Regions from separate parts of the Alteromonas sp. 4NH20-0104 genome, predicted to be linked through region 3. Evidence: predicted binding sites of a transcription regulator. Region 3 holds the regulator's gene; each other region holds the start of a gene.
What was found. The regulator sigma-54, encoded in region 3, starts transcription at its own class of promoters, with help from an activator protein. The targets are predictions, from matches to a motif close to GTTGGCACGNNNNTNGNNT.

Region 1: a site for sigma-54 is predicted at 8,867-8,885, ahead of AC27IB_RS20770 (Npun_F0296 family exosortase-dependent surface protein). Genes of this name have one in related genera too.
Region 2: a site for sigma-54 is predicted at 7,412-7,430, ahead of nirB (nitrite reductase large subunit NirB). Genes of this name have one in related genera too.

The regions. Positions count from the first base shown of each region.
Region 1 covers NZ_BAAJLP010000037.1:40,089-51,145, reverse strand. The annotation lists gene AC27IB_RS20825 (response regulator) at 1-469, opposite strand, end outside; gene AC27IB_RS20820 (LrgB family protein) at 592-1,332, opposite strand; gene AC27IB_RS20815 (CidA/LrgA family protein) at 1,326-1,694, opposite strand; gene AC27IB_RS20810 (LytR/AlgR family response regulator transcription factor) at 1,861-2,730, opposite strand; gene AC27IB_RS20805 (DUF3718 domain-containing protein) at 2,800-3,138, opposite strand; gene AC27IB_RS20800 (C40 family peptidase) at 3,468-4,130, shown strand; gene AC27IB_RS20795 (hypothetical protein) at 4,229-4,558, opposite strand; tRNA gene AC27IB_RS20790 (tRNA-Ile) at 4,837-4,913, shown strand; gene AC27IB_RS20785 (nuclear transport factor 2 family protein) at 4,962-5,327, opposite strand; gene AC27IB_RS20780 (TonB-dependent receptor domain-containing protein) at 5,515-7,581, opposite strand; gene AC27IB_RS20775 (TonB-dependent receptor plug domain-containing protein) at 7,715-8,173, opposite strand; gene AC27IB_RS20770 (Npun_F0296 family exosortase-dependent surface protein) at 8,931-9,749, shown strand; gene AC27IB_RS20765 (Na+/H+ antiporter NhaC family protein) at 9,805-11,057, opposite strand, start outside.
Region 2 covers NZ_BAAJLP010000012.1:101,849-112,905, forward strand. The annotation lists gene AC27IB_RS10670 (FtsX-like permease family protein) at 1-299, shown strand, start outside; gene AC27IB_RS10675 (lipocalin-like domain-containing protein) at 296-1,363, shown strand; gene AC27IB_RS10680 (septation protein IspZ) at 1,350-2,297, opposite strand; gene AC27IB_RS10685 (energy transducer TonB) at 2,422-2,886, opposite strand; gene AC27IB_RS10690 (nitrate- and nitrite sensing domain-containing protein) at 2,950-4,233, opposite strand; gene AC27IB_RS10695 (formate/nitrite transporter family protein) at 4,712-5,575, shown strand; gene AC27IB_RS10700 (bifunctional protein-serine/threonine kinase/phosphatase) at 5,582-7,300, shown strand; gene nirB (nitrite reductase large subunit NirB) at 7,589-10,135, shown strand; gene nirD (nitrite reductase small subunit NirD) at 10,146-10,499, shown strand; partial or broken gene AC27IB_RS10715 (molybdopterin-dependent oxidoreductase) at 10,523-11,057, shown strand, end outside.
Region 3 covers NZ_BAAJLP010000033.1:9,803-20,859, forward strand. The annotation lists gene kdsC (3-deoxy-manno-octulosonate-8-phosphatase KdsC) at 1-80, shown strand, start outside; gene lptC (LPS export ABC transporter periplasmic protein LptC) at 77-640, shown strand; gene lptA (lipopolysaccharide transport periplasmic protein LptA) at 609-1,181, shown strand; gene lptB (LPS export ABC transporter ATP-binding protein) at 1,178-1,903, shown strand; gene AC27IB_RS19425 (RNA polymerase factor sigma-54) at 1,971-3,449, shown strand; gene hpf (ribosome hibernation promoting factor) at 3,474-3,761, shown strand; gene ptsN (PTS IIA-like nitrogen regulatory protein PtsN) at 3,777-4,235, shown strand; gene rapZ (RNase adapter RapZ) at 4,259-5,104, shown strand; gene AC27IB_RS19445 (HPr family phosphocarrier protein) at 5,104-5,376, shown strand; gene AC27IB_RS19450 (mechanosensitive ion channel family protein) at 5,452-6,489, opposite strand; gene AC27IB_RS19455 (hypothetical protein) at 6,628-7,086, opposite strand; gene yiaA (inner membrane protein YiaA) at 7,147-7,620, opposite strand; gene AC27IB_RS19465 (DUF2145 domain-containing protein) at 7,635-8,426, opposite strand; gene AC27IB_RS19470 (hypothetical protein) at 8,452-8,793, opposite strand; gene AC27IB_RS19475 (helix-turn-helix domain-containing protein) at 8,909-9,649, shown strand; gene AC27IB_RS19480 (hypothetical protein) at 9,653-11,057, opposite strand, start outside.

The DNA.
Region 1 (11,057 bases), on a different contig from region 3:
AATGGTCGCCCGCCCGTCCCATGGCAATATTGGTGATCTCCTGATAGCAGTCACGAATATCCGGATCGAGCGGTTCAAATTCCTGCGGCTCTTCTGCTTCAGGCGCATTAATGAGCTTGTGCTTGCTTAACACATCCAGCAGCTCCGGCGCACTAACCGGTTTACGAATGAAATCCAGCGCCCCCAGCCTGATAACCCGTTCCCGGGCTTCGGGCTGCACGTCGCCAGACACCACAATAACATTGGTTTTTAAGCCCTGATTGCCAATGGCCTCCAGCGTTTGATAGCCGTCCATCTCAGGCATATTCAAGTCGAGTAACAACAGCTGGCCTTTACCAGCGGTTAAACACTCTATGGCCTCTCCGCCATGCCTGGCAAAATGGATAGCAACGTCCCAGTCCTGCGGCAGGCATTTTGCTACCTGCTTGCGGGCCACCAGCGAGTCATCACAGATTAAAACAGAGTACATAGCTATCCAAGGGTTAAGAACCGGCACAAAACCGTGCAGTAAGCACCCTTTAACAAATAGCAGTCAGTCGCCAAAAATCAAACTAAATGCACAGTATTTGTGCTTCAGGTTAACCCATAGCCTTAAAATATAACCGGTAAGATGATAGCGGTAAGAATGCCGTTAAGCCCAAGCCCAACTGTAGCCAGAGCGCCTTGTACTTCGCCCATCTGTAAGGCTTTGGAGGTGCCCACAGCATGGCAGACAGCCCCCAGTGCCAGTCCCTGTGCATCAGGCATGGTTACCGCAAGTAGCCGATAGGTGAGCGGCGCTGCGAGAGCCCCAACAATGCCGGTCAGAATAACGAATACGGCAGCGAGTGCAGGAATACCGCCAATGGCTGCGCCCGTTTCCATTGCCAGCGGGCTGGTAATAGATTTCACCAGCATGGTCATTTGGATAGCCACCGGCGCATCGGTTAAGTAAATTACGCCCCAGGCCAGCAGCGGCGCAACAATGCCCCCCACCATTACACTGATAACAAGCGGGGCACCTAACTGGCGAATATTCTGCCACTGATTATACATAGGGACCGCCAGGGCCACCGTGGCAGGCCCCAGTAACCAATGCAATAATGACGCGTATTCCCGGTACTGAGCAGCGGAGACATCAGACAACCACATCACCCCAGCCACCGCAATAGTAGTGATACTCAACGGATGTACCAATGGATGGCCTCGGGAGGCCCGGAAGATTTTAAGCGCAACGCCATAAAACGCCAGCGTAATGGCCAACCACAATACCCCGGAAACCGTGACGGTGTGGCTGATGACCTCGCTAAAACGGGTGATGATCTGATTAACGGCCAGCTCTGCTCTTAACATTTATCAGACCGTCTGGATTTCATCAGGCGCTGGGCAAACCAGGCCGTAAAGCCAAGCGCAACAATAGTGGTAGCCACCAAAGCCAGCACAATCCCCAATGCATTTTCACTCACCTCTGCCCAGAACAACCCCACACCAATAACAGCCGGTACAAACAACACCGACATATGGGTAAGCAATGGCTTAGCCCCTCGCCCTACCGTGATTGCCGGGCGCTGTCTGAGTAGCAGACCACCGAGCAACAATAACAGCCCAATTAAGGCTCCAGGCAATGGCAAATCAGTGACTAACACAAAAAATTCGCCCACCAGATAGCAGCCAGTAATCATTAGCCAGCCAGTCAGGGTTGATTTTACATGCACGCAGAATGCTCCGCCGGGAAGGAATGTTTTGATAATAACGAGGTTCACGCTAAACCACTACCCGACTTCAGTTGTAGTGACTTATGTGTAGGATTAATTTAAGAAATGACGATGTGGTGAGCACCGGTCCCCTTTGCCAGCACAACCCGCCAGCAGACTCACCCACTCAGGACTGCGACAGCGCCGCATCCAGTTGTTGATGACAAACAGGCATTAGTCGCCGGCTTATTTTTACCTTACTGCCATCCTGCAGCTCCACGTAATTTACCCGCGAGTTGAGTTTAATAAGCCGCTTCACAAACTGCGTGTTTACAATAATGGAGCGGTTTACACGGGTGAAGGCGTGTTGAGGTAATCGCCTGGCCATCTCGGTTAACGTTGAACGCACAATCAGGGTTTCTTCCTGAGTGTAAACACACATGTAGTCTCCCGCGGCTTCCACATATCGAATGGTTTGCCAGTCTACATACTGCCAGTCTACGCCACAGCGCATGGCAATTTGCTGAGTTGGCCGCGAACAATTCGATTTCACGTCAGACAATTCAGCCATCAGGCGCGCAGGCGAACACGCGCGTTGCCGGGCGAGCTGCTCGGTTACCAAATGCCATTTCATGGCCTGAATCCGGGTTTGATATTTCAAGTACAAGCGGTGCAGTTGCTTACGCTTTTCCTCCAGGCTGGCCGATAAACAAAAAAACATTCCTACACCAGCGTTAAACGCCTGCAATGCATCCTGATTAGAGTGGCCGCACATTACGCTGGTTACCCCACGAAAACCGGTTTCAAGAAACGGTTTTATGGTGGCCTGATCGGTGACTACAATTTGAATCTCTGGTGGCTGACATGAAGTGCCAGAAGTCATTGACGGGTGGCTGGCAATAAGTTCATTCAACGCGGCTTCGTTAAGATCCGCGGTAAAGTTAAACTCAAAAGGCGCTACAATATGCTGTGATAGAAACTGATGAAAGGCATCAACTTCCGCACTCGGTGTTCCAATAAATCGCATTACAATACTATCTGACTGCATCTCTTCCATATCAGACTCCGAAAAAAGGGCTGTGAAGAACACAGCCCAAACCCCAGGGAGGGAACTAAAACCATTACCCTACTGCTTCGCTGTTAAACTTGGTTCTTCCAGGTTGGTGCGTTTGGCAATTACCGCACCGGTATTATCGGCACCATGCTGCATCGCAAAGGTGTACATATCCATGCCATCACACACCAGGCCGCGGGCCAGACGACGGTAACTTACCCCGCTGTCCCTGACTGCTTTGTGCAGCTCAATGCGGCTGTCGTCTTTAATTGCCTGACAAACCGCGACTAATTTATCTTCCATGGCCTCAGGCAAGTTGCCGGCCTGAGCGGAAGCAATACCGCCGAATGTTGCTACTACTGTGGTACCTGCTAATAACGCTGAACGAATTACACTGTTAATTTTTTGCATGACACTATCCTCTACCTATCGCTGACTCTGTTGTGGAAGATGAAGCCTGACTCTTCCTTTCGCTCTTATACAGTAGGGGCAGAGCAGCAAAAGGTTGCCTGCAAAGCGTTAATCGACGTCTATTTGAGATTTTGCGACAAAAGGGATATAACTGCAGTTAAACGGTCCGGAATCCCCTATTGTTAATCGTGTGTGTCACACACTTTGTAACATTCGCCCTGATGCCCCGAGCAAGGAGTACGCGGTAAAGAAGCGAGAAAAGCCGAAAACAGATGATCTGTTTGGCCAGAAACCGGATTGCAAAGAGCTCAGGCAGCAACAGGAATGACATGCTTACTCAAAACGCCTATCACGATATAAAACACCTTATTGCGCCAGGCGATATCATTGCCTTTGGTGGTACCAGCTTATTTTCGCGGTGGGCCAAGTTCACGACCCGTTCGGTGGTTACCCACACCGCAATGGTCATCGACTCGCCGGACGACCATCGCTCAGTCTCCGATGTGCAGGACCTCACTATGATTGAGGCTACCTCTATAAAAGGTAAAAAAGGGGTAATGCACAACTATGTGGAAGAACGAATAAAGCACTACAAAGGCGAGGTATGGTGGCTCCCCCTGCATGATGCTGCCAAGCAGCAATTGCAGAACAACTGGCATGGCTTTCACGATTTTCTGGCCGGCGAACTGGGCAAGGATTATGACATCTGGCAATTGTTTGGTGCGGCTATCGATGTGTTTGACGATCACCGCTGGTTTAACTGGATCACCTACAACCGTAAAAAGAGCAATCGCTGGTTCTGTTCAGAACTGGTAGCCGAAGGGTTAAATCAGGCAGGCATCGCCATTGAACTCAATCCATCGGAAACCACGCCCAAAGATATTTGCCAGTTCACTATCTACGCACCTGAATACGTGCAGCTCAAGGGCAAAAAAAAGCCAATTAAGGGATTTAATACGCTGGATCCCCACCGTTGGGGAAATCTAGGGTAGCGCCGGGCTCATAGAGAGGAGAAACAGAGTAGCCTTAACATACGAAAGCGGTTTGGTAGGTTGCCATCACAAGCCTACCAACAGTGTTATGCAGGCGCTTAAAAAATGCTGTCCTGATGAACGCGAATAAACATCGAGGTACCGGCTTTAGAATAATCAATTTTGTATTCTTTGCCGTTAAGGGTTTGCACAAAAATCAGCGTTTTTTCATCGCCGAATACTTCGCTACTGGTAGCATCCACCAGCTCTATATCCATCATTTTGGCTTCGCGTTTGTTTTCCGGGATCTTGCCCGAATATTCCTTAATGCCCTTGTAATTCACCACTACTGCCGGGTCGTCATTGCCGTTTAGTATCAGTAGATCAAATTTACGAATTTTATGGATTAATGTGTTGCGGCCACTGACCAAATAGGGTTTTTCAGTCATTGTTATCTCCCAATTCAAATGCCGAACCAAGACGTATTTATCTATAAGTAGCTGAAAGATAGCAGACTATTAGTATATTTGCACTAAGCTATGGCGTTGCTCACTGGATTCAGCAAATCTGATCAGGTTCAGGCTTCTACAGATCGTTATTTTTAGTATTGTTCAGTATAAGAAAACATCAAGTAATCCCAACATGGGGTGACAAGCCCGGAAAAACTGCTTATACTTGCGCGCGCTTGGTATTTCAACCAGGTGTTCAATAGCGTTTACCGCACAATGGCCCTATAGCTCAGTTGGTTAGAGCACACGACTCATAATCGTTAGGTCCCCTGTTCGAGTCAGGGTGGGGCCACCATTTCGCGCAATTTCCACCGTTTTTGATGTTCCCGGCTTTTGCCAGTGGCTACGGCATCTTTCTGGCCGGATCCCAGTGTTCAGCAATTTTCCCATCTTCAATGCGAAACATATCAAACCACGTGGTGGTGTAAGCACTGTTTTTGCCTTCAGGCTCTTTCACATCCTGCACAAACGTAAGAATAACCCAATCCTTTTCGGCAACAATGGATACCAGCGGCATTTCCACCGTTTCCTTTATGGGTTTTGCGGTAGTGAACTGACTAAAGAAGTCTACAAAGCTCTGCCTGCCACTTGGCACGTTGGGGTTATGCTGAATGTAAGACTCGGTAAGGTATTTATCAGCAAGCTCCAGATGCCCGCCTTCAAACACTTCCCGCCAGAAGTCATAAACTAGTTGCTTATTGGCAGCCAGTTGTGGGTCGTCGCTTTGTAATAATAAACGGTGATCTTCAGCCGCTGTAACCGCTTCCTGTGCTCTTGTGCTCCTGTGCTCCTGTGGGCAAGCTAAATACCATGAGCGATAACAACATCGCAGAGAATACTGATTTCATAATAATTCCTGTAAAAGAAAAAAGCTGCCGGTTGGCAGCTTCTTGAGGTTAGAAAGTATATGTAGCGGTAACCCAGTAGGAACGGGGTTGGTCGTAAGCCACACCAAATATGGCATTTGGATTGGCCGCAATAGACTCCTGCGAAACGCTCTGACGGTCGAGAGATGCCAGGAAGCCTCCCGGAGCCGCCCACGACATTACGCCGGCTTCATCAAACAGGTTGCGGATCTGCCCTTGCACCTTCCAGTTGTCGTTCACATTCCAGGTAACACCAGCATCAAACATCCAGTAGGCAGGTAAGTCCCAGGCGCCCTGACGGTTAGCCGGGCGATCCCCCATGTAACTGGACGTCAGATAGGTCTGAATATCATCGCTGGCATCCCAGGTTATAGTGCCTCTGAACATCACATTTGGCACGTTGTCGGCGTCAGTATCCGGGCCAACCGTATACACATCGTCATCGGCGCCTGGATCATTAGGCGCCCACAAGCCAAATCCAGATGCTTCGGCGGTTTGTAAAGTTAATGCTGAACGTACTCGTAACGAAGACGTAATTTCCCAGTCAACATCGGCCTCCAAACCATAGGTTGTTACTTCACCGAAACGCGTGGGCGTGAGGTAGTTACGGCCAAACTCATCGGTAAACTGTTGAATAGCGCCTACGTTGGTCAGGCCACTATAAAACGGGAATAAAGCAATATTCCAGTTATCTGAAAGGTACTTAATACCGATTTCCATCTGCTCAATTTTTTGTGGCTGGGCAAACTCATTATCAACCCTGAACGGAGTATCCAGTAACACTACAGAGCCCATATCCGGCGCTTTCTTAGAATTTGAATAGCGCACGTAGGTACTCACATCCGCCGACCATTGATAGGTCACTGAGCCCGTATAAGCAAAGTAGTCGTAATCACGCTCCACATTCAGCTCAATAGTTTCGTTAGCCTGATTGTCGTAAAGCGTTGCAGGATTGCCGTCCGCACCACCGCCACCATTGTAGGCCGAGGCGGGCACATTGCGGTTAACAGCCGTGTTCTTTGCGTCGTAGTTAATTTTTTCATAACGTACCGCCGCATCAATAGTGATTTCATCATTCACGTACCAGGTATCACCCACGAAAAGTGACATCTGTTTCTGACTTCCCTGATATTTTACCCCCGAAGAGAACGCATTAGCGTGCGCACCAAACCCGGCCGGGTCGGTGACAATCAGCTCTGTGCCATCCGGTAAAATGTGAGTAATATCCAGCATACGAGGCTGTTCTTCCAACGTCGCAACACCGGCACCACCAGAGCCCCCTGTATTATCGATATCGCCTTTAGATAACTCAATACCAAATGCCAGGCTGTGATTACCGGCTTCTTTATTCAGCACAGATTTAAAGAACACCTCATCGGTTTCATACAGTTGATACATTGCGAACTGCGTAAACACACCCGCGCCATCAAATAAGGTTGGCGATGGCAGGTTGCTCGAAACCACCGTGCGATCAAAGCCAGTGGCAGAGGCTACGCGCGCCGCTTCTGCGCCACTATCCTGATAGCTGTAAACGGTTTCCCCCGGCAAGCCAAAGGAACCCGGTAGAATGCCAGCAAACATATCGGTCAGGTTCATTGGTGAGATTACAGCCCCGGTGTTCCATTCCGTTGATTTTTGCGCATAGCCCAGCCAGGTGTTCAAACTAAAATCATTGGGTAAGTCATGACGCCAGTCCAGATTGACACTTTTCTCTTTGGAGTGGATCAGATCAGAACCGTCCCAGGACCCGGTGCTGCCATCGGGATTAGTAAAGGTGTGAGGATTCGCCGGCGGTAATACCGAACTGGTGGTACTAAAACCAGTAGCCGGACGCGGATCGCTAAAGTTGGTTGATGGAATAAATTCAAACCAGCCGTTATGGTCGTTTAAGTATTTGGCATTAACCTGTACCCGGCCACCATCGTACTCATGCAGAATATTGGCCCGTATCTGACCACCATAGTTCAGATCATAGCCCGGATGGCGTGCACCTTTGGCCTTACGATAAAAACCACCCACCGCATAGTAAGTGTCTTCCGATAGCTCGCCACCGGTATAAAAGTCCAGCCGCTTATACGGGTTATTATCGCCCTCCAACCCATAACGGGCCTGGATCTGCGTTTTATCAAAGGATTTACCGTGCGCATAATATAGTTAAATACCCCACCAGGGGCATTTGCGCCGGTCACACTGGCGGTGCCGCCTCGCAGCGACTCCACGTGATCCAACATCAAATCAGGGCGCGAGAAATAGTCAAATTAGTGGTGGTCATCAGTTCTACCGGTACTGAGTTTTCCTGCATGGATACGTAATAGTAACCACTTGCGCCATCTAACGAGTTGGCCGATACGCACCGGGAAAACACCACGTTACGAATTTCACCCAGTGCAGAGTTAACAAATACACCCGGAACATTTTTTAAAATATCTGATGCGCTCGACGGAATTTGTTGTTCTAACTCTTCACCACTAATCACAGACAGAGCTACCGGAACCTGCTCCAGCGATTTAGCTGAAAACACACCGGTGACAACAATATTTTCTACCTCTTCCTCTTCACTGTTTTGTGCGTTGTTATTCTCCTGTGCACCAACAATTGGGGATGACATCATGCCTGCCAGACACATTGCAGCCACCACTTTTCTTACCCGAAATGCATTAGGCAATTCATTTACTTCATTCGCAACCATATTTTTTCTCACTATGAGTTGAGTCTTTATCATCAACAGCTTCCCAGTAGCGAAACTTCAGGGCTCTGGGGAAACCACATAGCTGGTCTTCATTTTTTTATTATTGACCATCAGTTACTGCGCCTTGCTTTTCCGGGCAAATGTAAACACCGCACCACCAAGCAATTAACATTATTTAAACAATTAAACCAAAAACCAATCATAGCCAACATATTTTAATCATTATTTTATGATTGATATTGACTGAATATGACTATTGTCAAAATTATCCTATATTATTCATGCAATTTTTGAATTTGGGTTTTATTTTAAAGATGGAGGATTATTTTTAGAACGGGATTAAAAATTAACATTAAATTTTCATATGAAAATTTGCAGGCTGGGTAGTACCAGGAGCGGCTGAGCGAGCGAAAAGAGACAAACAGAGTTTTTTACGGCTCTATTTAGCCAACAAAAACTGGGAGACAGCCTCTCATTTTTCTTAACTAACCTGACGGCCGGCTTTTACATTACATCCGAGTCATAATAAGCAAATCTTAACGAGCTAACATGTCTATTGTGACCCGAAGTAACTTACGAACAATTACCAAACCGCTCAAAAAACAACCTAACCATGTCAATTTTTTTTACAGGTGACTGTTTAGGAAAACAGATGAAAAACCCCAAGCCATTGAAATTAGTATAAAATATTAAGTTGGCATGATAATGGCTATACATTCAGTGTATTTTGAATTCTCCTGCCTTTAAGGACCATAAAATGAAAAAGTTGAGCCAAGTCGCTAAGGTTGTATCAATCGGTGGCGCATTAGTTTTCGGTTCATTATCAGCTAACGCCGCATCTATCTCTTTCTCCTACGATGCAGCAACTGATAGCTCTGGCTTAACCAGCCAGTATATCGATCCAGTAACCGGTGGTTTGCCAGGTTACTTCATTGAAACATTCGACCAGGATACCAATTTTTCTGGTTTCCCGGGCTCTACTGCTTATAACGATCCAGGTTTTGATCAGGATTGTGCAGTAAACAGTGTAAACGGCGGTCCTGCTGGCGTTTTGGTAACGCCTCCAAGCAGTAACGTTGGTGTTCGTCAGGGCTCTGTCTCTAACGTAGCAGCTGCACCTGCAAACGATGATACATGTTTCGCCTACCTGACCAATAACGGCAGCGGTTCTGCGAGCTTTACCTTTGACTATAGTCAGTTACTGGCAGCCAACGCAGACACAGGTATTACCTATCTAGGCTTCTACTGGGGTTCGGTAGACCGTTACAACGATTTTAATTTCTACTCTGGCGGAAACCTGGTTTCTAGCATTACAGGTAATAGCCTGCTTAATGCCCTGGGTGGCAGCGCAGGTAACCAAACAAACCCTGGTTCAAACGTTTATGTGAATATCGATTTCTCATTCGCCGAACAGTTTGACCGCCTGGTGATCAACACTTCTGGTGTAGCCGGTGAGTTCGACAACATTGTTGTTGGTTTGAGCCAGCGTCCTGTTCTTGCTTCAAGCCCTGGTAGCAACGCTCTGTTACTGTTAGGTCTGGCAGCTATCGGACTTCGCTTACGCCGTAAAAAGTAATAGCTAGTTAATACGAAAAAAGCTGACTTCGGTCAGCTTTTTTTATGTCCGTCATTCACGTAACGCGCTTCAGTACAGTAAGCACTATCAGCTGAACCATCAGTGCGCCAACAAAAATCAGCGGACTGGTCACCCAGCCGGCAATAGCAAACGCCACAACCGCAATGCCACCGTTCATTAGTGCGTAAGGTAGCTGAGTTTTAAAATGGTCGTACTGACGGCAGCTAGCCCCCGTAGCCGACAATATTGTGGTTTCCGATATGGGCGAGCAGTGATCGCCAAATAATCCGCCGGATAATACCGCCCCAATGCTCACTAATAATGCGGCATCAATGGCAAAGGCGGTTGGGATCACCAAGGGCAACATAATAGCAAAGGTGCCCCAGGAAGAACCGGTCGCAAAGGAAATAACCGCCGACAGCAAAAAGGCTACCAGCGGCAGTAACCAGGCCGGAAACCCCCGTTGCGCCTGTTCAGCAATGTAGGCAGCCGTACCCAACTCGTGGCCCAGGGAACTCAATGTCCAGGCCAACACCAGTACAATGATCACCTGCATCATGCCGCTCATGCCCTGCAAATACAGCGTAACGCCCTCCAAGCCAGAACGAACCTTATACCAGGCCATTAGTCCAATCAGCGTGCACGCCGCCAGAAAATAGGCACTGGCAAGGGCGGCCCGAAATACTGAGCCCGGCACACTGGAAAACGGAAACCCCAATGGCACCAGCATAAAGAGCAATACCAGCGCCATAACTAACAGTGGCAAAAACACAAAGCTGGCGCGGGCATTTTTATGGGTAAAGGCCTGCACCTTATTCCTGTTTTCTTCTTTCGGGTTAGCCGATACTGGCACTTTCGCCGCCTTTATTTCAGTTTTTGCCATGGCGCCAATATCGGCTTTAAGAAACACCAGCAACGGGATCACGGCAATCGCCAGTAAGGCATAAAACTGATAGGGAATAACAGCAATAAACACCTGCCAGCTATCGAGGGATTTACCGGCCTGTTCGAACTCCTTTTGTAACAAGCCCATAATGTATATCCCCCACCCAATGAAGGGCACCAGAATGGCTACGGGCGAGGCCGTGGAGTCGATAATAAATGCCAGTTTTTCCCGCGACACCTGAAGCTTCTCAAACAATGGTCGAAATACCGGCCCAATAATCAGCGGCGTGCCTAAATCTGAATAGAAGATAAAGATACCGCCACACCAGGCTGCTATTTGCGCTTTAGCCTTACTGGCGATCACCCCAATCATTTTACTGGCAAAAGCCGGCCCGCCACCAGACTTCTCCATCAGGGCCACAA
Region 2 (11,057 bases), on a different contig from region 3:
TGTTGCTGCTGCGCAGCGTTGGCGTCAGTCCGTTTCGTATCAAGTTGTCGTTGTTCTCGCAATATTGTTTTATTGCGGTGAGTTGTGCGCTTCTGGCACTGCCATTTGCGCTGTTACTGGCCTGGTTGCTGGTGAATAAGGTGAATCGTTTTGCCTTTCACTGGACCTATCCGCTGATCCTCGACCCGATGATTATTATGCAAAGTCTGCTAATCGGACTGGGGCTGTTACTGCTACTTATGGCATTGCCGCTTGGCAGGTTACAGGCCAGGTTTTATTCGCAGCAGGAGGCAGTATGAACAGACAGTGGTGGGGGGGATTGCTGCTGGTGAGCCTTTTCCCGGGCGCCGTTTTAGCTCAGCAAAACAACCGAACTTCATTATTTGGTGGTTTTAAAGCGAATAACCAGGCAACAGTCAGTAGTGAGCAACCGGTGAGCTTACCCGCCGATCACGGCCCGCATAACGGCTATCAGATTGAGTGGTGGTACCTTACGCTGCTGTTGGAGAATGACGCCGGCGAGCCGTTTAATTATCAGTTTACGTTGTTCAAATTTGCCCGACCTGAAATGGCGTCAAATTGGGGCGAGGGCGCGGTGTGGATGGGACATTCGTCGCTTCACACCCACACCAGCCATTACTTTGATGAAAAGTTTGCCCAGCAGGGAACCGGCATCGCCGGGTTTTCTACTGAACCGGTGAATTTTTTCATTGATAACTGGCAATGGCAAAGTGAGCAGGACGCGACACTATTTCCTGCTCGCCTGAATGCCACTTCAGGCCCGGCCGGGATCACGCTGGCACTCACCGCTGACAAACCGTTCATTAAGCATGGACAACAAGGCGTGAGCTTTAAAACCGGCGATGGAGACTATCGTTCCTATTACTACAGCCAGCCGTTTATTAACGCCAGCGGCCAGATTAAGGTTGAGGGCGAGCCCCATCAGGTTAGCGGTATAGGCTGGTACGATCACGAATGGACGTCGCAATTGGTTGATGAAGACGCCCTCGGCTGGGATTGGTTTTCGCTGCACTTTGATGATGGCCGTAAACTGATGGCTTTTACCATGTATGTGGATGGCGGCGAGGCTTATACCACCGGTACATTAATCAGCGCACATGGCGAGTCGCTAACACTGGGGCCAGATGAGCTGCAAATATCACCACTCAAAACGAGTCTGGTGGCAGGGCGGGATATCCCGGTAGAATGGCAAATTACTATTCCTGCACAGCAAATCGAAATCTCCACTAAAGCGTTTAAAACAGACCAGTGGAATGACAGCCGCTTTCCTTATTACGAGGGAGCGGTATCGTTTGGCGGCAGTCATGCCGGTAAGGGCTATATGGAGCTTACCGGTTACTGATTTCGGACGCTTCTTTTTGACTTGTTTTCGATATCAACATAAAAAACAAAACAAGGTATAAGGGCATATCGATAAACGTGGTGTAGGTTAACCACTGATCTTCGCTAAGCAGTATCGCCACAGCGTAATTAATGCCTGCCATCATTAATCCGATAGCACTCAGCCCGATCACGAAAGGCTGATATTTAATAGGCGCGTTCAGATAGCGTTCAAACCGGGGGCCAAAGTACTTCCCTTTACGGAATACGCCATCGGTTAGCAATACCAGAGCGCCCAGCACACCCATTATTGTGCCTTTTAGCTGCACTAAAAACTCACTGTCGAAAGTGAGCGATAACAATGCGGATATCAACAGCATAACCGTACCAAAAACAGCAAAGCCGCCAAGTAAATCCACTTTTACAAAGCGCTGTACTACCACCAGTGCTAAGCCTAGAGCGATGCTGGTAAATGCCGCCAAGGTTAAGTCGCCGGTTGTTTTGGATACAATAAAAAATGCCGCCCCTAAGCCGATATCGGCGAAGATGGAGTGTTTGTTCTTTCGCCACTGGTCACTTTGTTTCTGGCGTTCCTGTTTAAGCGTTTCGGTATCTTGTGCGTATGCGCCGGCGAGTTTTTTTAGTTTTTTATCGGCAAAGTAAATGTCGTTATCCGGGTGACTGGCGTAGATGCGCTCGTCGCTCTGGTAAACCTCAATGCCAACGGTCAGCCAGTTGATGTAACCCACCGACACTTTTAGCGTATTGCCTGCGTCATCAGAGTGGACAGTATGGGTAAGTACTTTTAGCTCGTCGATAAAGTTACCGGTTAATTCATCAATCAGATGTCCGTTTTTATACAGCCGTGATGTATAGGTGGTAAACGAAAACGAATAGCGGATTTCATAGCTGTCGTTGTCATAGGTGAAGGGACGTCGATAGGTCCATAATCGCATCAGAGGATCCTTAAAAATCTGAGTGTTCTTAACGCTGTGGATTTGTGTTTGAAATAGTCAGACAGGCACCGGCAATATGCTGAAGGGCTACTGTGACCAGTGCCTGTTATTGCTTTTAATGCATTCAGAAAGAGGGAACAGTAATATCGCAGTGCTTTTCTGCCGCCGCTTTATTTTGTGTGCCTTGTATCATGAAATCAAATTTGACGTCTGTTGGAGCCGGTGCTCTTTCGGCGTTTGCTGCTGTAGGTTGCCAGCGCCATTGGCTGATAGCCTCAATCGCCTGCTTGTTAAACACACCGGCCGGAAATGAATCGATAATTTCTGGTTCTGTTGCCTTTCCTTCGCTGTTCACTACAAACATCACTTTTACACAACCAGACAAGCCTTTTCGCGCGGCATCCATAGAGTAACCGGGATCCACGCGTTTTTGAACTTTCCATAGGGCGTTAAACTCGGTGTCGGTTGATAACGCGAGATCTGCAGAGTTGCTGTCGTTAATTGAGTTATCTTGTGAATCTTCGGTCAGTTGGTTGCTTGCACAGCCGGCAAGCAGGGTTATCAGACTGATAAAAAGGTATTTCTTCATGGCTACATCCTATAGCTATAGTATTTTGCGGTAAAGTTATAACAAAATTTTACAGAAGCGTCATTACCCCACGCGGCTCACCACCCGCTGCGCTAAATCAGACAAACGCATATTTTGTTCCATAGCGGAGCTTTGCAATTTGCGGTAAGCCTGTTGTTCAGACAGGCCACCTTGTTGCATTAATAAGAGCTTGGCCCGGTCTATCACTTTTTGCTCATTAAGTGCCTGTCTGGCGGCGCTGAGCTCATCGGCCATATCCTCGATACGCTGAGCCTGACCACGAATAAGATCGTAGAATGATTTATGCGCCGACAGGGCAGAGCCCTCGGGCAGTTTTTTCGCCTCTCTTCCGGCGCCCTTAAGACCCTTTACCGTATTGTCGTAGAGCATGGTAATTGGCGTATCAGTAAGCGGTGGTGAATTGTTCAGGGAAGCGATTAGCATCTCATGATTACGCAGCTCTTCTTCGGCCTGTTGAATGCGCAGGGTCGCCTGGTCGGTCAGACGATCAGTCAGATGCTCTTCAATGGACTGCATGGCGTCGATACGCTGCGTAGCGATGTCGTACCAGATTTCACTGAGCTCAGCTGAGCATTCCCCGCCAGACGCCAGTGAATGAATCATTCCGCGTAAGCGGGTTATTTGCGAAGCCGTGTCGCTATTTTGTTGTAACTGCCACATTTGCATTTCTTCTTCATCGGCGAAGTTCGCGAAGGTTTCAAAGCAGTGCTGCTGAGAGTCGGTAAGCGCATTGACTCTATCTCCCAGGTCGCTGTCGAAGTGACTTTCAGCAAAACCAATAGCACCCCAGGCGCGCTCCTGCCCGGCGTATTCTTTACCCTGCATAAAGTTAAACAGGGCTACCAGCAGGCGTGTCATGGTTGGATCGCTGGCTACATCGGCCGCTTCAAAAACAACGTCGAGTAAACCGGTAATTAGGCGGCAATAGGCGTTGGTGGATTCCAGCGGTGTAAGCTGCTGAGCGGCAATTTTATTACGTAAATCGGGTAAGTGATCCATGCCCTGCAGAGCAAAGGTGATACTGCTGAGTAAACGCATGGACTGGCCGTTATCGTGCTGGCCAAGGTAAAGCGACTTAAGCAGGCTGCGTAAATCCTGCTCGCAGACTTCACTTGCGGTGATCTGCTGCTGGCGCTGCTCACCAAACCGGTCGCCCTTTGAACCTAAGAACACATTGCTTAAACCACGTTCGCGCTGGAGCTGATGGATCATGTCCTTTACGGCTTTTACCGTGCGGCAGTTTGAAGATAAATGCTGTAATGCCTGAATTTCCTGATGCTTCGCTGACAATAAAAATCGCTTGGTAATGTCACTTTGTTTGCTCATCAGGCGCTCCGTAACGTGGGCTGGTTAGTAAACTTCAGAAGCAAGCAATTCTTATTCCCATGTAATAATCTGGTCATAAAGAAGGCAGTTTGAGTTTTAATTAGGCAGTAATAGCGGGATTTGCCCAAAATGCGCGCAATAATTACCGCAGCAAAGGAGGTTGCACCGGTAATGATGCACTTTATTGGTGAAATTGCGCTATCGTGGCGCGCCGTATTTATGGATAAGTGTTTCTAAAAATTGCAGGTTTATTTTAAGTTATTGATAAATATGTTTAATTTATTTTTATTTAAATTGGCATCGAAATTGTATTCGTAGAAATAGCAAACCGTAATGGTTTTACAATTGGAAAAGAATTCGGATAAAGGCGTCCGCAACTTACTTCTTTGAAGTGAGTGCGGACGCCTTTTTTTGTGCCTGACAATTGTAATGAAGTGTTTGTGGGTGTGTTTCTGTTCAATATATTTAGGTGATTAATATGGCGTATTTACTACCTTCTGAGTTTGCAACCAAAATGGTTGATGCGGGAGAATCCAAGATTTTCATGTCTACCCGCGACACGTTAATTCGTGCATTTATGGCGGGTGCTATCCTGGCATTAGCGGCAGTGTTTGCGATTACCATCGCTGTTAAAACCGGCGTATTTCTGATTGGGGCCATCCTGTTCCCGGTTGGTTTCTGTATGCTTTACCTGATGGGCTTTGACCTGTTAACCGGTGTGTTTGTGTTGGCACCACTGGCCTGGCTGGCGAAACGGCCCGGTGTTACCTGGCCGCAGATCCTGCGTAACTGGGGGCTGGTGTTCGTGGGTAACTTTGCCGGCGCGCTCACTGTTGCCTTTATGATGTCTTTTATCTTTACCATGGGCTATAACACTGACGGTGGCGCTATCGCGACGAAGGTAGCGGGCATTGGTGAAGCACGGACGCTGGGTTATGCCGAGTTCGGTACGGCAGGTTGGTTTACCATTTTTATTCGCGGTATGCTGTGTAACTGGATGGTGTCGCTGGGTGTGGTAGGCGCAATGATTTCTACTCACGTTAGCGGTAAAGTACTAGCGATGTGGATGCCTATCATGCTGTTCTTCTTTATGGGTTTTGAACACTCAGTGGTTAACATGTTCCTGTTCCCATTTGGCCTGATCATGGGTGGTGAGTTTTCAGTGATGGATTACTTTATCTGGAACGAGATCCCAACAGCATTAGGTAACCTGGTAGGTGGTTTAGCGTTCACCGGCCTGACACTTTACTCAACGCACGTTAAAACTGCCCCTAAGCGTGTACTGGCTACCGGTGGTACTAATAAAGCCGTCCCAGCAGCGAAGGTCAACGATAAAGTCTAAGTTTATATGCCTGAAGTACGCTGGGGAGCATTCTCCGGCAAAGGAATAAAAAACATTAATCAGGACTGTCATGCTGTGACAGTGCCTGATTTTTCGCGTTTGCAGCATCGTGGTGTGATAGCCGCTGTTGCAGATGGCATAAGCAGTAGTCAGGTGAGTCAATACGCCAGCGAACTGGCAATTAATGAGTTTGTTCGCGATTACCTGATGACTGCCGATGTCTGGTCTCCGGCGCGCGCCGCTGAGCTGGTCCTGCGAACAGTCAACACCCGCTTGTATATCAAGTCACAGCTTAGCCCTTATCGGGAGAACCCGGATAAGGGCTACGTGTGTACTTTTAGTGCCGTGCTTCTGCAGGGTGATAAAGCCATCTTGCTGCACTGCGGTGACAGCCGTATTTATCATGTGCGTCAGCATCAGGCCCAACTGTGTACCGAAGATCATCGTCAGCAAGGTGAGGGCGGCCATCATTACCTCAGCAACGCACTGGGTATTAAACCCGATTTAAAAGTCGATATTAGTGTCAGGGATATGTTGCCCGGCGATACCTTTGTGGTGATGACCGACGGCATCGCCGAAACGCTTAGCGTCGAAGACTGGTTAGCCGTTTTGCAACAAGATGACACCGACTTAAATAAGGGCTGTGAACAGGTTGCTAATATGGCCCTGGATTTCGGTTGTAATGATAACCTGACCATAGCCGCGGTTAACGTTACTTCTATTCATCAGTCGGTGCCGGTGAGTTATGAGTCATCCGGTTACCTGCCATTTGTACAGAGCCCGCTGAGCGTCGGGAGCTTCATTGACGACTGGCGTGTGGAAAAGCAGCTCAGCAATACCGAGCGCAGTAGCGTATACCTTGCCCGTCATAACCACTCAAATGAGCAAGTGGTGCTTAAAGTGCCTGCCGTGTCGATGCAGGATAACAGCGGCTTTCTGGATGAAATGATCAAAGAGGAGTGGGTGGCTAAGCGGGTGAGTCACCCGCAATTACTTTCTGGCGTCAGTGAGACGTTTTCCCGTAGCTGCTTTTACGTTGTGCTGACATACTGCCCGGGCATTAGTCTGCGGCAGTGGCGTGATGATAATGGCACCCCTGATTTAATGTTACTCAGAGACTGGGCTACGCAATTATCCGGCGCTTTAACTGCGCTGCACCGGCAGGGTATATTGCATCAGGATATTCGTCCGGAAAACGTGCTGGTAGGCGAAAACAATAGTCTCACATTGATTGATTTTGGCGCGGCAAGCATTTCCGGACACAACTTTTTAATGGCTACGGAGCAACTGTTTATTCCCGGTGACTTGCTGTTTGCTGCGCCAGAGTATTTCGTTGGCCTGTGGCCTGATGAGCGCGCCGAGCAGTTCTCTTTAGCGGTATTACTGTATTACCTGTTGTCGGGGGAGTATCCCTATGATGCCGGTGTGGCCAAAAAGACCAGTTATGCAGGGTTGCTCAAACTGCGCTACATCAGCTTAAATCAGCGCAATGTATCGTTGCCCGCGTGGCTGGATGCCACCATAAAACGTGCCTGTCATCCTCAGGCTGGCAAACGCTACGAAAGTTTGTCGGAATTTGTTTATGACCTGCATCATCCTAATCCGGCGTACGGGCGCACGCTACCCTTAATGGAACGTCATCCGGTTCGGGTATGGCAGGGTATCTCTGGCATTCTGGCTATTACGGTCATTGTATTGCTGGTGCTGTTGTTCGACGCACCCTAAAGTAGACAGTGCGATGCACCAATAATAGGATTTTGCTTCGTTTTGGTGCGTGTCAGTATGGGGCAGGTGAGCTTTAAAAAAGCTAAGTGATTGAAGTTATTAATTATAAATGTTGGCACTTAACTTGTATTAGTAAACATATCGAGACTCTTGTAGCAGTTACGCGGCCAGGCAATAGCGTAGTACAAGAGCCTACACAAACAGATTAGCAAATGCTTAAACAGGCAACGAAGCCCACAACCAGGAATGGTTGTGGGTTTTTTTTTGCCTTTAAAAAAGGTAGACGAAATGAACATTTCATCACGGCAACAACGCATCGTTATTATTGGTAATGGTATGGTGGGTCACCACTTTGTTGAGCAACTGATTAACAGTGAGCACAACTGCCATATCACGGTATTAAGTGGCGAAAGCCGTCTGGCTTATGACCGTGTTTACCTCTCTTCTTATTTTTCTGGTAAAACCGCTGCTGACCTGGCGCTGACCGATGAGCAAACCTATCAGGACTGGGGCGTGAATGCCGTCACCAACGCCTGGGTAACCGACATCGATCGTGATAAGCAGGTTGTTACAACCAAATCAGGCGAGACGTATGAGTACGATACCCTGGTACTGGCAACCGGTTCTTACCCGTTCGTGCCGCCAATTCCTGGTAACGAACAGGAACACTGCCTGGTATACCGTACCATTGAAGATTTAGAAGCCATCAGCGCTTCTGCCGCGCAAAGCAAAGTGGGTGTTGTTGTGGGTGGTGGCCTGTTAGGCCTGGAAGCGGCAAATGCGCTCAAGCAGGCCGGGCTTGACACTCACGTAGTAGAATTTGCCCCGCAATTGATGGCGGTACAGCTCGATCCCATGGGCGGTGAACTACTGAAAGACAAAATTGAGGCGCTCGGTGTGCAGGTGCATACCCAGAAAGCCACCGAATGTATTGAAGCCGGTGAAACCTGTCGCTACCGCATGAAGTTTTCTGATGGTACACACCTGGAAACCGATCTGGTGTTGTTTTCTGCCGGGATCCGTCCCAGCGATCAGTTGGCTCGCGAATTTGGGTTAGTTATCGGCGAACGTGGCGGTATCGTCATCGATAATCAGTGTAAAACCACTGATAAGAACATTTATGCCATTGGCGAATGTGCCCTGTGGGATAAGAAAATTTATGGTCTGGTTGCACCTGGTTATGCCATGGCTCGCGCTGCCGTCGCCGATATCATCGGTAATGAAGGCGAGTTTGCCGGCTTTGACATGAGCACCAAACTGAAACTTATGGGTGTGGAAGTAGGCTCTATTGGCGATGCCCATGCCCGTACCCCGGGGGCATTGTCCTATACCTATCATAATCAACCGGAAGGCGTGTATAAAAAGTTAGTGGTGGATGCCAACAAATCCCTGGTGCTGGGTGCGGTGCTCATCGGTGATACCAGCGATTACGACACATTGTTGCAGTATGCGCTTAACAGTATTGCTTTACCGGACAGTCCTGAATCGTTGATCCTGCCGTCGGCAGGCGAAAAGCCATTGCTGGGTGCCGATGCACTGGGCGACACGGCTACCATTTGTTCGTGCCACAACGTTTCTAAAGGTGACATTGTAGGAGCTATAGACAGCGGTTGCTGCTCTGTGGGCGATGTGAAATCGAATACCAGAGCCGCTACCGGTTGTGGTGGTTGTGCAGCATTACTGAAAAACGTCGTCGACAGCGAACTGGAAAAACGCGGCGTAGAAGTGTCCAAAGCCCTTTGTGAGCACTTTAACTACTCTCGTCAGGAGCTCTATCATCTCATCCAGGTCGGTAAGATCCAAAGCTTCGAAGAGCTGTTGGAAAAACACGGCAAGGGCTTAGGGTGTGATATTTGTAAACCGGCTGCCGGATCGATTTTTGCCTCGGTATGGAACGATTACATTCTGGCAAAAGCACATCAGCCGCTGCAGGACACCAATGATACCTATCTGGGTAATATGCAGAAAGACGGTACCTATTCCATTGTGCCACGGGTGGCCGGCGGGGAAATTACCCCCGACAAACTCATTCTGCTTGGCGATGTGGCTAAACGGTACAATCTTTACACTAAAATTACCGGTGGCCAGCGTATCGACCTGTTTGGTGCCCGCGTAGACCAGCTTCCGGCTATCTGGGAAGAGCTGGTGGCCGGCGGGTTTGAAACCGGGCATGCCTATGCCAAGGCACTGCGTACCGTTAAGTCCTGTGTAGGCAGTACCTGGTGTCGTTATGGCGTGCAGGACTCCGTTGGTCAGGCCATTGATTTAGAAAATCGCTACAAAGGCCTGCGCGCCCCGCACAAAATCAAATTTGCTGTCTCCGGTTGTACCCGTGAATGCGCTGAAGCGCAGGGTAAGGACATAGGTATTATCGCCACCGAAAACGGCTGGAACCTCTACGTATGCGGAAACGGCGGGATGAAACCGCGCCACGCCGATTTATTCGCTACCGATCTGGATGATGCCACGCTGGTCAAATACATCGACCGTGTGCTGATGTTCTATACAAAAACGGCAGACCGTTTACAACGCACATCGGTGTGGATGGAAAACCTCGAGGGTGGACTGGAGTATCTTAAATCCGTGGTGATTGACGATTCGCTGGGCATTTGTGACGAGCTTGAAGCGCAGATGCAGCATATCGCCGATACCTATCAGTGCGAGTGGAAAACCACCGTTGAATCACCTGAAGCATTAAAACGTTTTCGTCAGTTCGTTAACAGTGATGAGTCGGATACCAATATCCAGTTTGTGACTGAGCGCGAGCAGATTCGTCCGGCCACCAAGGCCGAAAAATTTTCGGCTGGTAAAGCCATTCCCGTAGAACTCGTTTAGGAGAATTATCATGCAGGCTCAGGCTAATATTATTGCTCAATGGCATGATGTGTGTCATGTGGATGACCTGGTCACTAACAGTGGTGTGTGTGCGCTTATCGGCGATGTGCAGGTAGCGATTTTCAGTGTACAGCTCGACGGCGAGGAGAACCTCTATGCTATCAGCAACTGGGATCCCATTGGTGAGGCCAATGTGCTGTCTCGCGGTATCGTCGGCACGCTGACCGATAAAATTGTTGTGGCGTCACCGCTTTATAAAGAGCACTACGATCTGGCTACGGGAACGTGCCTGGAACGCGATGATATCAGCGTTAACACCTATCCGGTGCGCGTTGAACACGAGCGCGTGTTAATCGAACTTTAATGACGGGTGATGAGATGAATGCCATGCTGCCGCAAACAACCACTAAACACCAACCAGCCAATAAACTGGTTCAAACCACTTGTCCATACTGCGGTGTGGGTTGTGGTGTGGATGTGGTGCAAAGCGGCGGCATGACAGGCAGTCTCAGCGAGCTGAAAGGGTCCGCTGAACATCCGGCCAACTTTGGGCGCCTGTGTATCAAGGGCACCCATCTGCTGGAAACCCTGGACGGCAATAAGCGTTTACTCAAACCGGTGGTGTTTGGCCAGCCGGCCAGCTGGGATGAAGCGACGTCGATCATTGCGGCCAGAATGAAAAGTATTGTTGAGCAACATGGCCCGGATGCCGTAGCGATTTATGGCTCAGGTCAGTTGCTTACCGAAGATTACTACGTGGCCAATAAGCTGATGAAAGGCTTTATTGGTACTGCGAATATCGATACTAACTCGCGGCTGTGTATGTCTTCTGCGGTGGTGGCCCACAAACGGGCCTTTGGCGAAGACATTGTACCGTGTAATTACGAAGACCTTGAGCATACCGATCTACTGATCCTGACCG
Region 3 (11,057 bases):
TCGGCGCGGTCAGAGAAGTGTGCGACACGCTGCTGCAGGCCAACGATGCTTTACAGGGTATTTTAGGGGCCAGTGTATGAATAAAGTAGGTTTGAGCATTGCCAGTCTGTTTATCCTGGCGTCATTGCTGTACCTGCCCGGCTATCTGGCCGAAGATCCGGTTGTCGCACCGGATCAGGATGTGCTGGCGATTACCCCCAGTTATAAAGCCCGCAACCTGACCACCACGTTATACAATGAACAGGGTCAGCGTGTGCACGAAGTGTTTTCGTCAACCATGGAAAACTACGAGCAACTGGGGTTCGTCCTGTTTTTAGCGCCCCAGTACACTATTTATCAGGAGTCTGGCGAACCGCCCTGGCAAGTAGTCGCCGACGAAGGCACGTTGTATGATAACAACATGATACAACTGGAAAATAACGTAGTGATTGTGAGTAAAAACCAGGCTGACTTTGTGCAGCGTGTAACCACAGACTACCTTGAGATAGATTTGGACCAACAAACCATGGTGTCTGACGCCAGGGTGGAAATTTCGGGGCCTGATTTCCTGATATTTAGTAACGGACTTCGCGCCAACCTATTGAATAAAACTTATGAGTTGAATCAACATGTGCAAACGACTTATTCCCCTGCTAACTAGTCTGACGCTGGCCATCTCGCCGGCGCTGGTACTGGCAGCCAAGTCAGATTTCAAGAAAGACATTGAAGTGTTTTCTGAATCACAGTTTCTGGATGGTAAGAATAAAAAGTCCATTCTGATTGATAACGTCCAGGTTACTCAGGGCACATTAAGCATTCAGGCCGACCGCGTTGAAGTTGAAGCAGGCGGCGGTAAAGGCAAAGAAATCTTTATTGCTACCGGTAAGCCGGCGGTATACAGCCAGACCTTAGACGATGGCCGGGTGGTCGAAGCCCGGGCATTCGAAATTCGTTATGAAGTGGCTAACCGCACGATTTCTTTATCCGGCGATGCTGAGTTAAACCAGAATACCAGTGTGGTAAAAGGCGAAACGATTGTTTACGACATGGACAAGGAACAACTGAAAGCCACCGGTGATGGCAGCGGCAGTGAAGATGGCCGGGTACGCACCGTTTTCAGTCTGGAAGACATTGAAGCCGTGCGCGACGAAAACAAGGCCAATGGCAGCGAAGACGACCAACAGGACAACCAAGACGAATGACCACCCTCACCGCCAAACACTTAGCCAAGTCGTATAAGTCCCGGCAGGTAGTTAGGGATGTCAGCGTTGAAGTTTCTGCCGGCCAGATTGTTGGCTTGCTCGGTCCCAATGGGGCCGGTAAAACCACCACCTTCTACATGATTGTGGGTCTGGTAGCACTGGATAAAGGCGATATCCGCATCGACGATATGGATTTAACCCGCCAGCCCATGCACGAGCGCGCCCGTAATGGCATTGGTTATTTACCTCAGGAAGCGTCTATTTTCAGAAAGTTAAGTGTTTTTGACAATATCATGGCAATATTGCAGACGCGCAAAGACTTAAATTCTGCCGAACAGCAAAATGAAGCCGATGCCCTACTTGATGAATTTAATATTAACCATATACGTAATAGTACCGGGATGAGTTTGTCGGGTGGTGAGCGGCGCCGGGTGGAAATTGCCAGGGCGCTGGCCGCTAATCCGAAATTTATTTTGCTTGATGAACCCTTTGCAGGAGTTGACCCAATTTCGGTTAATGATATAAAGAAGATCATACAACATCTTCGTGATCGTGGAATTGGTATTTTGATTACCGACCACAACGTCCGGGAAACCCTCGACGTCTGTGAGAAAGCCTACATTGTGAGTCAGGGTGAATTAATCGCTCAGGGCACCGCGGAACAGGTTTTAAGTAATCAAAAGGTCAAGGATGTATACCTGGGTGAGCAATTCAGGCTATAGTTAGATACATAAAGACAACAAATTTTGTCCCTATCAATAACAAGCAAGGCGTTAAGAACAGAAGTAGATGAAACCATCTTTACAGCTCAAATTTAGTCAACAACTTACTATGACGCCACAATTGCAGCAGGCGATTAAACTGCTGCAACTTTCGACCCTGGATTTACAACTGGAAATCCAGGAAGCACTCGATTCAAATCCGTTACTGGAAGTTGATGACACCAGCGATAACGACACCATTGAGAAAAGTAAACTCGATGCCGAAGCGGATGCCGCAGCAACAGCCAGCACCGACACCAGCATGGATACCAACGAGGCGCTCGAGAAAAACGAGCTGCCTGATGAACTGCCTATCGACAGTACCTGGGACGAGTATTACTCGGCGTCTTCTGCACCTGCACCAGGGCCGGCGTCTTCTGATGATGAACAAATTTTTCAGGGTGAAACCACCGACAACATTCAGGATCACCTGCTGTGGCAGATGCGCCTCACCCCCTTTAGCGATGTAGACCGCGCCATAGCCATTGCCATTATCGATTCCATTGATGAATCCGGTTATTTAACCGTTACGGTTGAAGATATCCTGCAGAGCGTCAATACTGAAGATATGGAAGAGCCCGTAGAAGTTGATGAAATTGAATGCGTGCTCAAGCGTATTCAGATGTTCGACCCGATTGGTTCAGGCTCACGTACCCCGCAGGAGTGTCTACTGGTTCAGCTCAAACAATTTGCTCCCGAAACGCCCTGGCTTAAGGAAGCAATGATTCTTATTGAAGACTATGCTGATTTGCTTGGCAGCAAAGATTATCGCACGCTGATGCGTAAATCGCGGCTCAAAGAAGATGATTTGCGTGAAGCCATGCGTTTACTGCAAACCCTGAATCCTCGTCCTGGCAGCGCACTTATCACGCAGGAATCTGAATATGTGATCCCCGACGTGTCAGTCACCAAAAAGAAAGGCCGTTGGGTAGTTGAACTGAACCCCGACAGCCTGCCAAAACTGAGCGTAAACCAGCAGTATGCAGCCATGAGCAGACAAGCCCGTAACAGCTCAGACTCGCAGTTTATTCGCTCCCACATGCAGGAAGCAAAGTGGTTCATTAAGAGCCTCGAATCGCGCAATGAAACATTGCTCAAAGTAGCTAACTGTATTGTGCAGCAACAAATGGGCTTTTTTGAGCACGGCCCGGAAATGATGAAGCCTATGGTCCTCAACGACGTAGCCGAAATGGTCGATATGCATGAATCCACCATTTCGCGGGTAACTACCCAAAAGTACATGCATACGCCCCGCGGTATCTTTGAACTGAAATACTTCTTCTCCAGCCACGTAGCCACCGAGTCTGGCGGAGAATGTTCCTCTACCGCTATCCGCGCACTGATTAAAAAACTGGTTGCCGCCGAGAAGCCCAGTAAACCACTAAGCGACAGTAAAATTGCTCAATTGTTGGCCGAACAAGGTATTAAAGTTGCCCGGCGAACAATAGCAAAATACCGGGAATCTTTGTCGATTCCACCGTCTAACCAACGCAAGAGCCTTATTTAGGCCGAAATATAAGGAAGACGAACTATGCAAATAAATCTTACAGGTCATCACATCGAGATAACCGATTCTTTGCGTAATTATGTTGATACCAAGTTTAGTAAACTGGAGCGCCACTTTGATCACATATCCAATGTGCATGTGATCCTCAACGTGGAAAAGCTTTCTCAAAAAGCCGAAGCCACGATGCATTTAAGTGGTGCGGAAGTATTTGCGTCGTCAGAAAATCAAGATATGTATGCCGCGATAGATAGTATGGTCGACAAACTGGATCGTCAGGTAATCAAGCATAAGGAAAAGCTTAAAAAGCACTAGGCCCCAAATAACCTTATGAATATTCAAGCCTTAGTTAGCCTGGATCGCACTAAATGTGCGGTCCAGTGCAACAGTAAAAAACGAATTTTAGAAATTATCAGCGACATTGCTGCCGAAACCAACGCTGAAATTCAAAAAGAAGATGCCCTGAATGCACTGCTAAGCCGGGAAAAAATGGGCAGCACTGGCATCGGCAATGGCATTGCCTTACCCCATGGCAGACTGGCTAACCTATCCAAGGTTACGGCCGTTGTGGTAACCACTACCCCAGCCATCGCATTCGACGCCATTGATGATAAACCGGTCGATATCTTTTTTGCCATTCTGGTCCCTGAAACCCAAACCGAAGGTCATTTGCAGACACTGGCTACCATCGCCGGCAAGCTGAGCCAGAAAAGTATTGTAAAAACCATCCGTAACGCCGAATCGAAGGAACAGGTTATCGCCGCTCTGTGCGACGAGGCTGCACAATAGTCCGGCAGGGAGTCTGACAACATATGAAACTTATTATTATCAGCGGGCGCTCCGGCTCCGGCAAATCGGTTGCGCTAAGAGCCCTGGAAGATTTGGGCTACTACTGCGTTGATAACATTCCGGTTAATCTGCTCCCAACGTTAACCCATACGGTGGTTGACGAATACGACCAGGTGGCGGTGAGTATAGATGTTCGCAACCTGCCTAAAGATCCCGACGAACTGGTAGAGATCCTTGATTATCTGCCTTCGTCCTGGTCGATGACCATTGTCTATCTGGATGCCAGCGACGACATGCTGGTAAAACGCTTTAGCGAAACCCGCCGCCTGCATCCGCTGGCAAAACTGAACAAGTCACTGGCCGATGCCATTCTGGCAGAAAAAGAGCTGTTAGCACCCATTGTAGAGCGTGCTGATTTGTATATCGACACCGACCACCTGTCGATTCATCAGCTGGCTGAGCTTATCCGTGAACGGATTTTGGGTAAGAAAAGCTCCCGACTGGTACTGGTGTTTGAGTCATTTGGCTTTAAGCACGGTATTCCCAAAGACGCCGACTATGTATTCGATGTCCGCTTTTTACCTAACCCGCACTGGGAGCCTGACTTAAAACATTTAACCGGTCTGGACTCGCCGGTAGAAGCTTTTCTGGGCTCGCAGCCCATTGTCACCAAATTTATCTGGCAAATCCAAAACCTGCTGGATACCTGGATGCCCCATCTGGAGCGAAATAATCGCAGCTATGTGACCATCGCCATTGGCTGCACCGGCGGCCAGCATCGTTCCGTATTTGTGGCGCAGTCTCTGGCCAAAATATACGGCGATAAGCATCCGGATGTGCAAATTCGTCACCGGGAGTTAAACCGATAATGCGTGTAGAAAAAACCCTTACTATCGTCAATAAACTGGGCCTGCACGCCCGGGCTGCCACACAGTTAGTACAACTGGCTAATCAGTTCGATGCCGAGATCACCCTCAAAAAAGGCGATAAAGAAGCTAATGCCAACAGCGTATTGGGATTAATGCTAATGGAAAGTCATCAGGGCGAACAGGTGGATGTGATCAGCGAAGGCCCCGACGCCGAAGCCGCCATGGCAGCAGTGGAAGACCTGATTGTTGGCCGCTTTAACGAAGACGAGTAACGCACACAGCTAACCTCTGTGAAGCGGTTATCTGTGCTTTCCTTGCGATGCAAAGATTAATCACTTAATCATGCGCTAAGACAATATATTAGCGCCCTGCTCCGGCGCTCTGGCTTCTTCTGCCTGGCGGCGTATATCATCGTTTTCACTGGAAACGTCATCATGAGCCGCCGTACGTTTCTCTGCTACGGCTTTAGGTTCGCTGACCGGACTTTGCTTAACCGGTTCTTTTTGCTCGCTAACCTGCTCCGGATTATTCACCATCGTTACCGGCACGCCCTGCGGGAAAATCACTTCACGGGCGTCGTCCGGCATGCTTATACCCTTAGCGGTAAACAGTTCTACCAGGTCGCGCATCAATACCGACGCCATTTTAATCACGCTGGTATTCTCAACATTAATCCAGAAATACACTTTGAGATTTACCGTCGCCGAGCCAAGCTCATCAACCAGCACTAACGGCTCTGGCTCTTTCAGTACATTGGGATGGTCGCTTATAAGCTGTAAAGCCAACTGCTGAGCCTGCTGACAGTCGGCATCGTAACCAATGCCTAAGGTAAACTGGCCGCGCATTTTGGGGTTAGCGGTGAGATTCTTAATGGTCCCTTTGTAAATGACGGCGTTAGGGATCTGAATATGATTACCGTCAAAATCTACCAGCGTGGTGGCGCGTGTCGTGACTTTCTGCACCACCCCGGTGTAATTGTTAATTTGCACCACGTCATCAATGCGGAATGGGCGCTGCACCGTTAATAGCAAACTGGCAATCATGTTTTCGGCGATATCCCGAAAGGCAAAGCCCAAAATCAATCCCAGCACACCAGTTCCGCTCATGATGGCTACGGCAAACTCGGTAAGGCCGGAGAGCTTTAAAAACACATAGAGTGCGAATAGGATGAAAATCAGGCTTAGTGCGCGCTGACTCACCGAGCGCAATAGCGGACTGGAAGAGAGATAACCAATAGGCTTAAGCAACGCTGCCGAGAGCCGCCCCGCCAGCCACAAGGTCAGCATCAGTACCAATAATCCCAGCGCAATGGCCGGCAGTTTAACGATAAATGCCTGCCAGTAGCTGCTTAACGCGCTAACCAGTTCGCCGGTAGATGATTCCATTAACTTATTCCTTTGCGCTGTTCCTGCTAGTTAATAACCGCTTTGCCCCTGAATAGATCAGAAAAGCCAGAGCGAAATAGTAAGCTTTCATAGTTCAGTCAGGCATCGAGCCTGGCTTTATGAATAGAAGCGCTGGAATCAGCACTTGTTACGGAACCTTTGCCAAAACCGTGCTCCCATGAACACCACACTACCGGCTACTGCCCCTATCGGCAAAGCATTTAGCGGTACAAGAATAATGTTCAGCACCGCGGTAGAAGACATTCGTTGCGGGGTATAAGAGGCATAAAGCATATGCCAGTACCCGCAAAAGTGGAGCCCCATAACGACAAATAGAGCAGACCAAAGAGCAAACTTGCCTGGTATGGAACGTTTCAGATTGGTAGTTAGCCCTACCAGCAACAGAGCACCGTAGGGAATGGCTCTGAATCCTGCGGCAAGTAGCAGACTGTCGACAGTTAAATACCGTGTAACCTTAGTAAAACCTTCTGCTACTCCGTAGTCGCCAACAAATACAGCCAATACCCAGTCCACCAGTATTTGATTAATAACAACGAAGGCGGTAATTAACCCTATCCAGAAACTTTTACCCATCATTCAATCCTTGTTGAGTTCATCGCTTGAATATCGATGTAGAGTAAGTAGCCTTCAGGCTACTTACTCAGCTTCTGGAACGAAAGTGGCTGCCTGGCTGGTGGTTGACTGAGTAGTGACACTCTCGGATTTAGCCTCAGCACAATCCCGTACGTTCTTTTGCACGGTAATGGCCGCAAACATACTCAATACAAAGGCCATTCCGAAAAAGCCCTTTTCACTAAGTGCAAGTTCTGCGTTGTACAACCCCACTATTAACAGGGCAATGGCAGCCACCGTTGCTACACCACAAGCAATAAAGTATGCCCGGGTCACTTCGATTCCAGCCATTTTATCGCGGATGGTTTTCTGTAAAGACACCACAGCGAATAATCCCAGTAGCATGACGGTCAGGTAATAGCCTTTTTCATTAAGCTGCATGTAAGCGTTAAATAAGCCAATCAGGTAACTGGCAACTCCAATAATAAGCGCTGCTACTGCAGCAATCCGAAAAGCTTTGGTGGGTGCATTTGTCATCGTTTGAGTTGAGATTTCCATGTCGATATCCTCGGTTAAATAGCTTGAGTGCGGCCATTGGCATAGAGCACCACGGCATGTTGAGATAAGTTAAACTGCGCTAAGTAGTGGCCAATAGTGGTAAAGGTAGCTGTGCGAACCCGCCCCTTGTGATCAGAAGTGGTTACCCCATCTGTCACCATGCTGCCCACCGCCAGTTTTAGCGGGCTGATATGCACTCGCTGCGGTTTAAAATAGGCGGCATTGTTGGCTTTAATTCGCTGTTTATCTTCGGTTTGGTACATGGCCGCCTGCAGCATATCCAGGGTGAATTCAGTACAATTCTGCCGTTCGCTGTTAAAAGGGTTGGCCACCACCGAATAACGGGGATTGTGCAAACCAAGGTGGTTTTGTTCACTGATTAGCGCAATGAGGCGCTCCTGCACCGCTGGGGTTGGTATTACAATGCCAGCCTTAAGCGTTTGTGCGCCCCAGAAAAAATCCACCGGGTAATCAACAATGATGTCGCTGCGACCCGGGTCGTCTGCGCGCTGGTAGAGATTGTGAATGGCGTAACCGTATTCGGTACTGCCATCATCCAGGGTAATGGCAGAGTAAACCGCCACCGCTGTATGGGTAAAATGAATGCCTTTGGGCAGTTCTTTTTGCGGGCGGCCTACCCGGCCGATAATAAAGGCGTGAGCCCGATGTTCTGCCGCATACCGCTCGACCTGCTTGGCAAAGTCTATGATTTGCTCTGGTTGAAATACCGATTTTGACGGCGCCTGACTGCCGGCCTGAGCGCCGGCAGTGAGTATAATCAATAGTACTGCAATAATGACTCGCATGATCAGCTCCTTGTCCAATGAATACTTAGTGTTTTACCGTTTGTTCTACCACTACTTCTGAAGGCGGCGGATCGCGCGTGATCACGCGGGTAGTAATAGTAAGAGGTTTAGTGTTTTGCTGATGTTTGGCATGCAGGGTTTTAACCGACTGGTGGGTTGAGTCGGCGACAGCCACTACGCTCAGGCCGGTAATAATAACCGGTGCAGCCACTACCGCGCTGGCTACTGAAGCGGTTGTTGAAACCCCTTCCACACTGGCCAGCACACTGTGCTTGCTAGCCTGGCCGCTGTGATCAACGGAGTCAGCAGCCATAGCTCCCTGAGCAACAACGGCGCTGGTCAGTAAAGCGATGATTAATTTTTTCATTGTCATAGTCCTTCATTGGTTGGTTCCCCTTCAAGCTAGTCCCTGGTAGAAAATAAGTAAACTCAATTTAAATATGTAGTATATTGCTACACCAAAGGTATCGGATTTTAATACTATGAGTCAGATTAAGCAGGTAACACAGCGATTAAAACAATTGCTAAAAGAACAGGGAATGACCTACAAATCCTTGTCTGAACAGTTGCAGTTAAGCGAGGCAAGTGTAAAACGGTGTTTCTCGCAACAAAGTTTTACCCTGGAGCGCCTGGAGCAGGTTTGTGAAGCACTGGGGCTAACCCTGAGTGATGTGTTTATCCAGGTGGCTCAATCCCAACCCAAGGTGTCGCAGCTTTCTGAGGATCAGGAGCGGGATTTACTCGACAACCCCCGTTTATTATTAGCCGCTGTGTGCGTGCGAGACGGCTGGCAATTTAATGAAATTATTGATTATTACGATATCAGCGAACCCGAGGCTGTGCGGTTGATGGTAAAACTCGATCGGCTAAAGCTGATTGAGTTTCTGCCCGGTAACCGGTATCGGCTATTGATTGCCCAGGATTTTCGTTGGATCCCGGGCGGGCCGTTGGAGCGATTTATGGAGCAGGAAGTCATGGTAAAGTTCATGTCGCCAAAGAAAAACGAACCCTGGGCTTTTCGTTTTTATTTGCGCGGCCGGTATTCGCAGAGTTCCGTAGAGATCATTCAGCGCCGTCTTAACCAGCTTACCCGGGAGGCCGCTGAACTCAACGAAGAAGACGCCCGGTTACCCATTAACGAACGCACCCATATGGGGCTATTAATGGCCATGCGGCCCTGGGAGCCGTCACTGTTTGAAGCCATGCGTCGCACTCCCACATAGCGTTCAGTCAGACTCAGACTGATTTCGTTCAATCATTAACGCGATAGTGTCGTTGCTGTAGCCATCTTCGGTTTTATATTCGCGGTAGCCCTTGGACACCGCAAACCCGATAACATACTGTTGCTGGTCGAGGGTATAAATGCCGGCGCCCTGGCCACCTCTGCCGTGGTTAAGTATTTCGGCTGGCAGCGCCAGATATTCACCGGCCTGCCAGGGGGCCTGGGCACTGGCTGAAATGACCTGGCCACGGCGGTCTATGAAGACCCCCATTCGTTTGGCCGAACTGCTATTGAGCACATCGTCCAACATTTGCCGAAACTCAGGTTCACTGTCGAACACCAGGCCAATTCCGCCAACCACCTGATTGTTATGACGGATGGCTGCATTGTAAATATAAGTGGGTCGCTGCTGATAATAGTCTGAAGGATGAAAAGCCGACACACTGTACTGCTGCGAACTACTTAGCGCTAAGACACTGCGCCATTGCGTCGGCTCCGCGGCCTGGGTATCTAACCAATCATCCAATGAAGAGGATGACACGGCGACTATCTTCCCGCTTCGGTCGTACACATAAATCCCGGTATAAACGGTATACAATTCGTTGATATACGACAGTATGGCACTCATCTCATGTTGTGCATCCGCCGTTACCGCTGCGGCCCCTAAAGCGTGGATAAACTGCTCTGTTAATGCCCACCAGCGGCAATCATTGGCCCGTTCATATAAATTGCGATCCATGATGTCAATGGCCAGCGCTGCCTGAGCGCTCAGCGCATTGTAGTGCGTGGTGAGGGCGGTACTCATTAGCTGACTGACTGAACTACTGAATATCCCCTGCATCTGGCGACCAATCTGACGAATTTCTTCCAGAATCGGAATAAATTCATCGGCATCAGTCCGTGCCGCCGCTATACGGCCGTTAAGAACAACCAAATCCAAATCATCGGTTACTACTTTGGAGCGATGCTGGATATTACTCAGCGTGGCTGAAAACCCCTGCCAGCGGGCCACATCTTGCTGGGCCTTGTCATTATCCCTCTCTGAACGTTGCTGCTCCACCGAACGTGAAAAGGGCATCAGCACACAACCCTGCCACGATAAGCCCATGTACCCCTGATAGCCTCGCGTGGGCGCTACGGTACAGAAGTATTGTTGGTTGTTAAGGGTGATAAACTGGTCTTGTCGGTGTACGTCGATACGTTCTCCCCGCGACAGTAATGCCTGATGGCTCGCCTCGAGGACTTTTCCGTTAGCATCGAGTAACGCCATCACCAGGCCGCTGCCATCGCTCAGATCGGCAAATAACGACGCCATTTCATTTTCGAGTTTAAAACTCAGGCAAAGCACACCAAGGGGCACATTGCTCTGCGGATCCCTGACCGGGGCCAGAAACAGTGACGACAGTGGC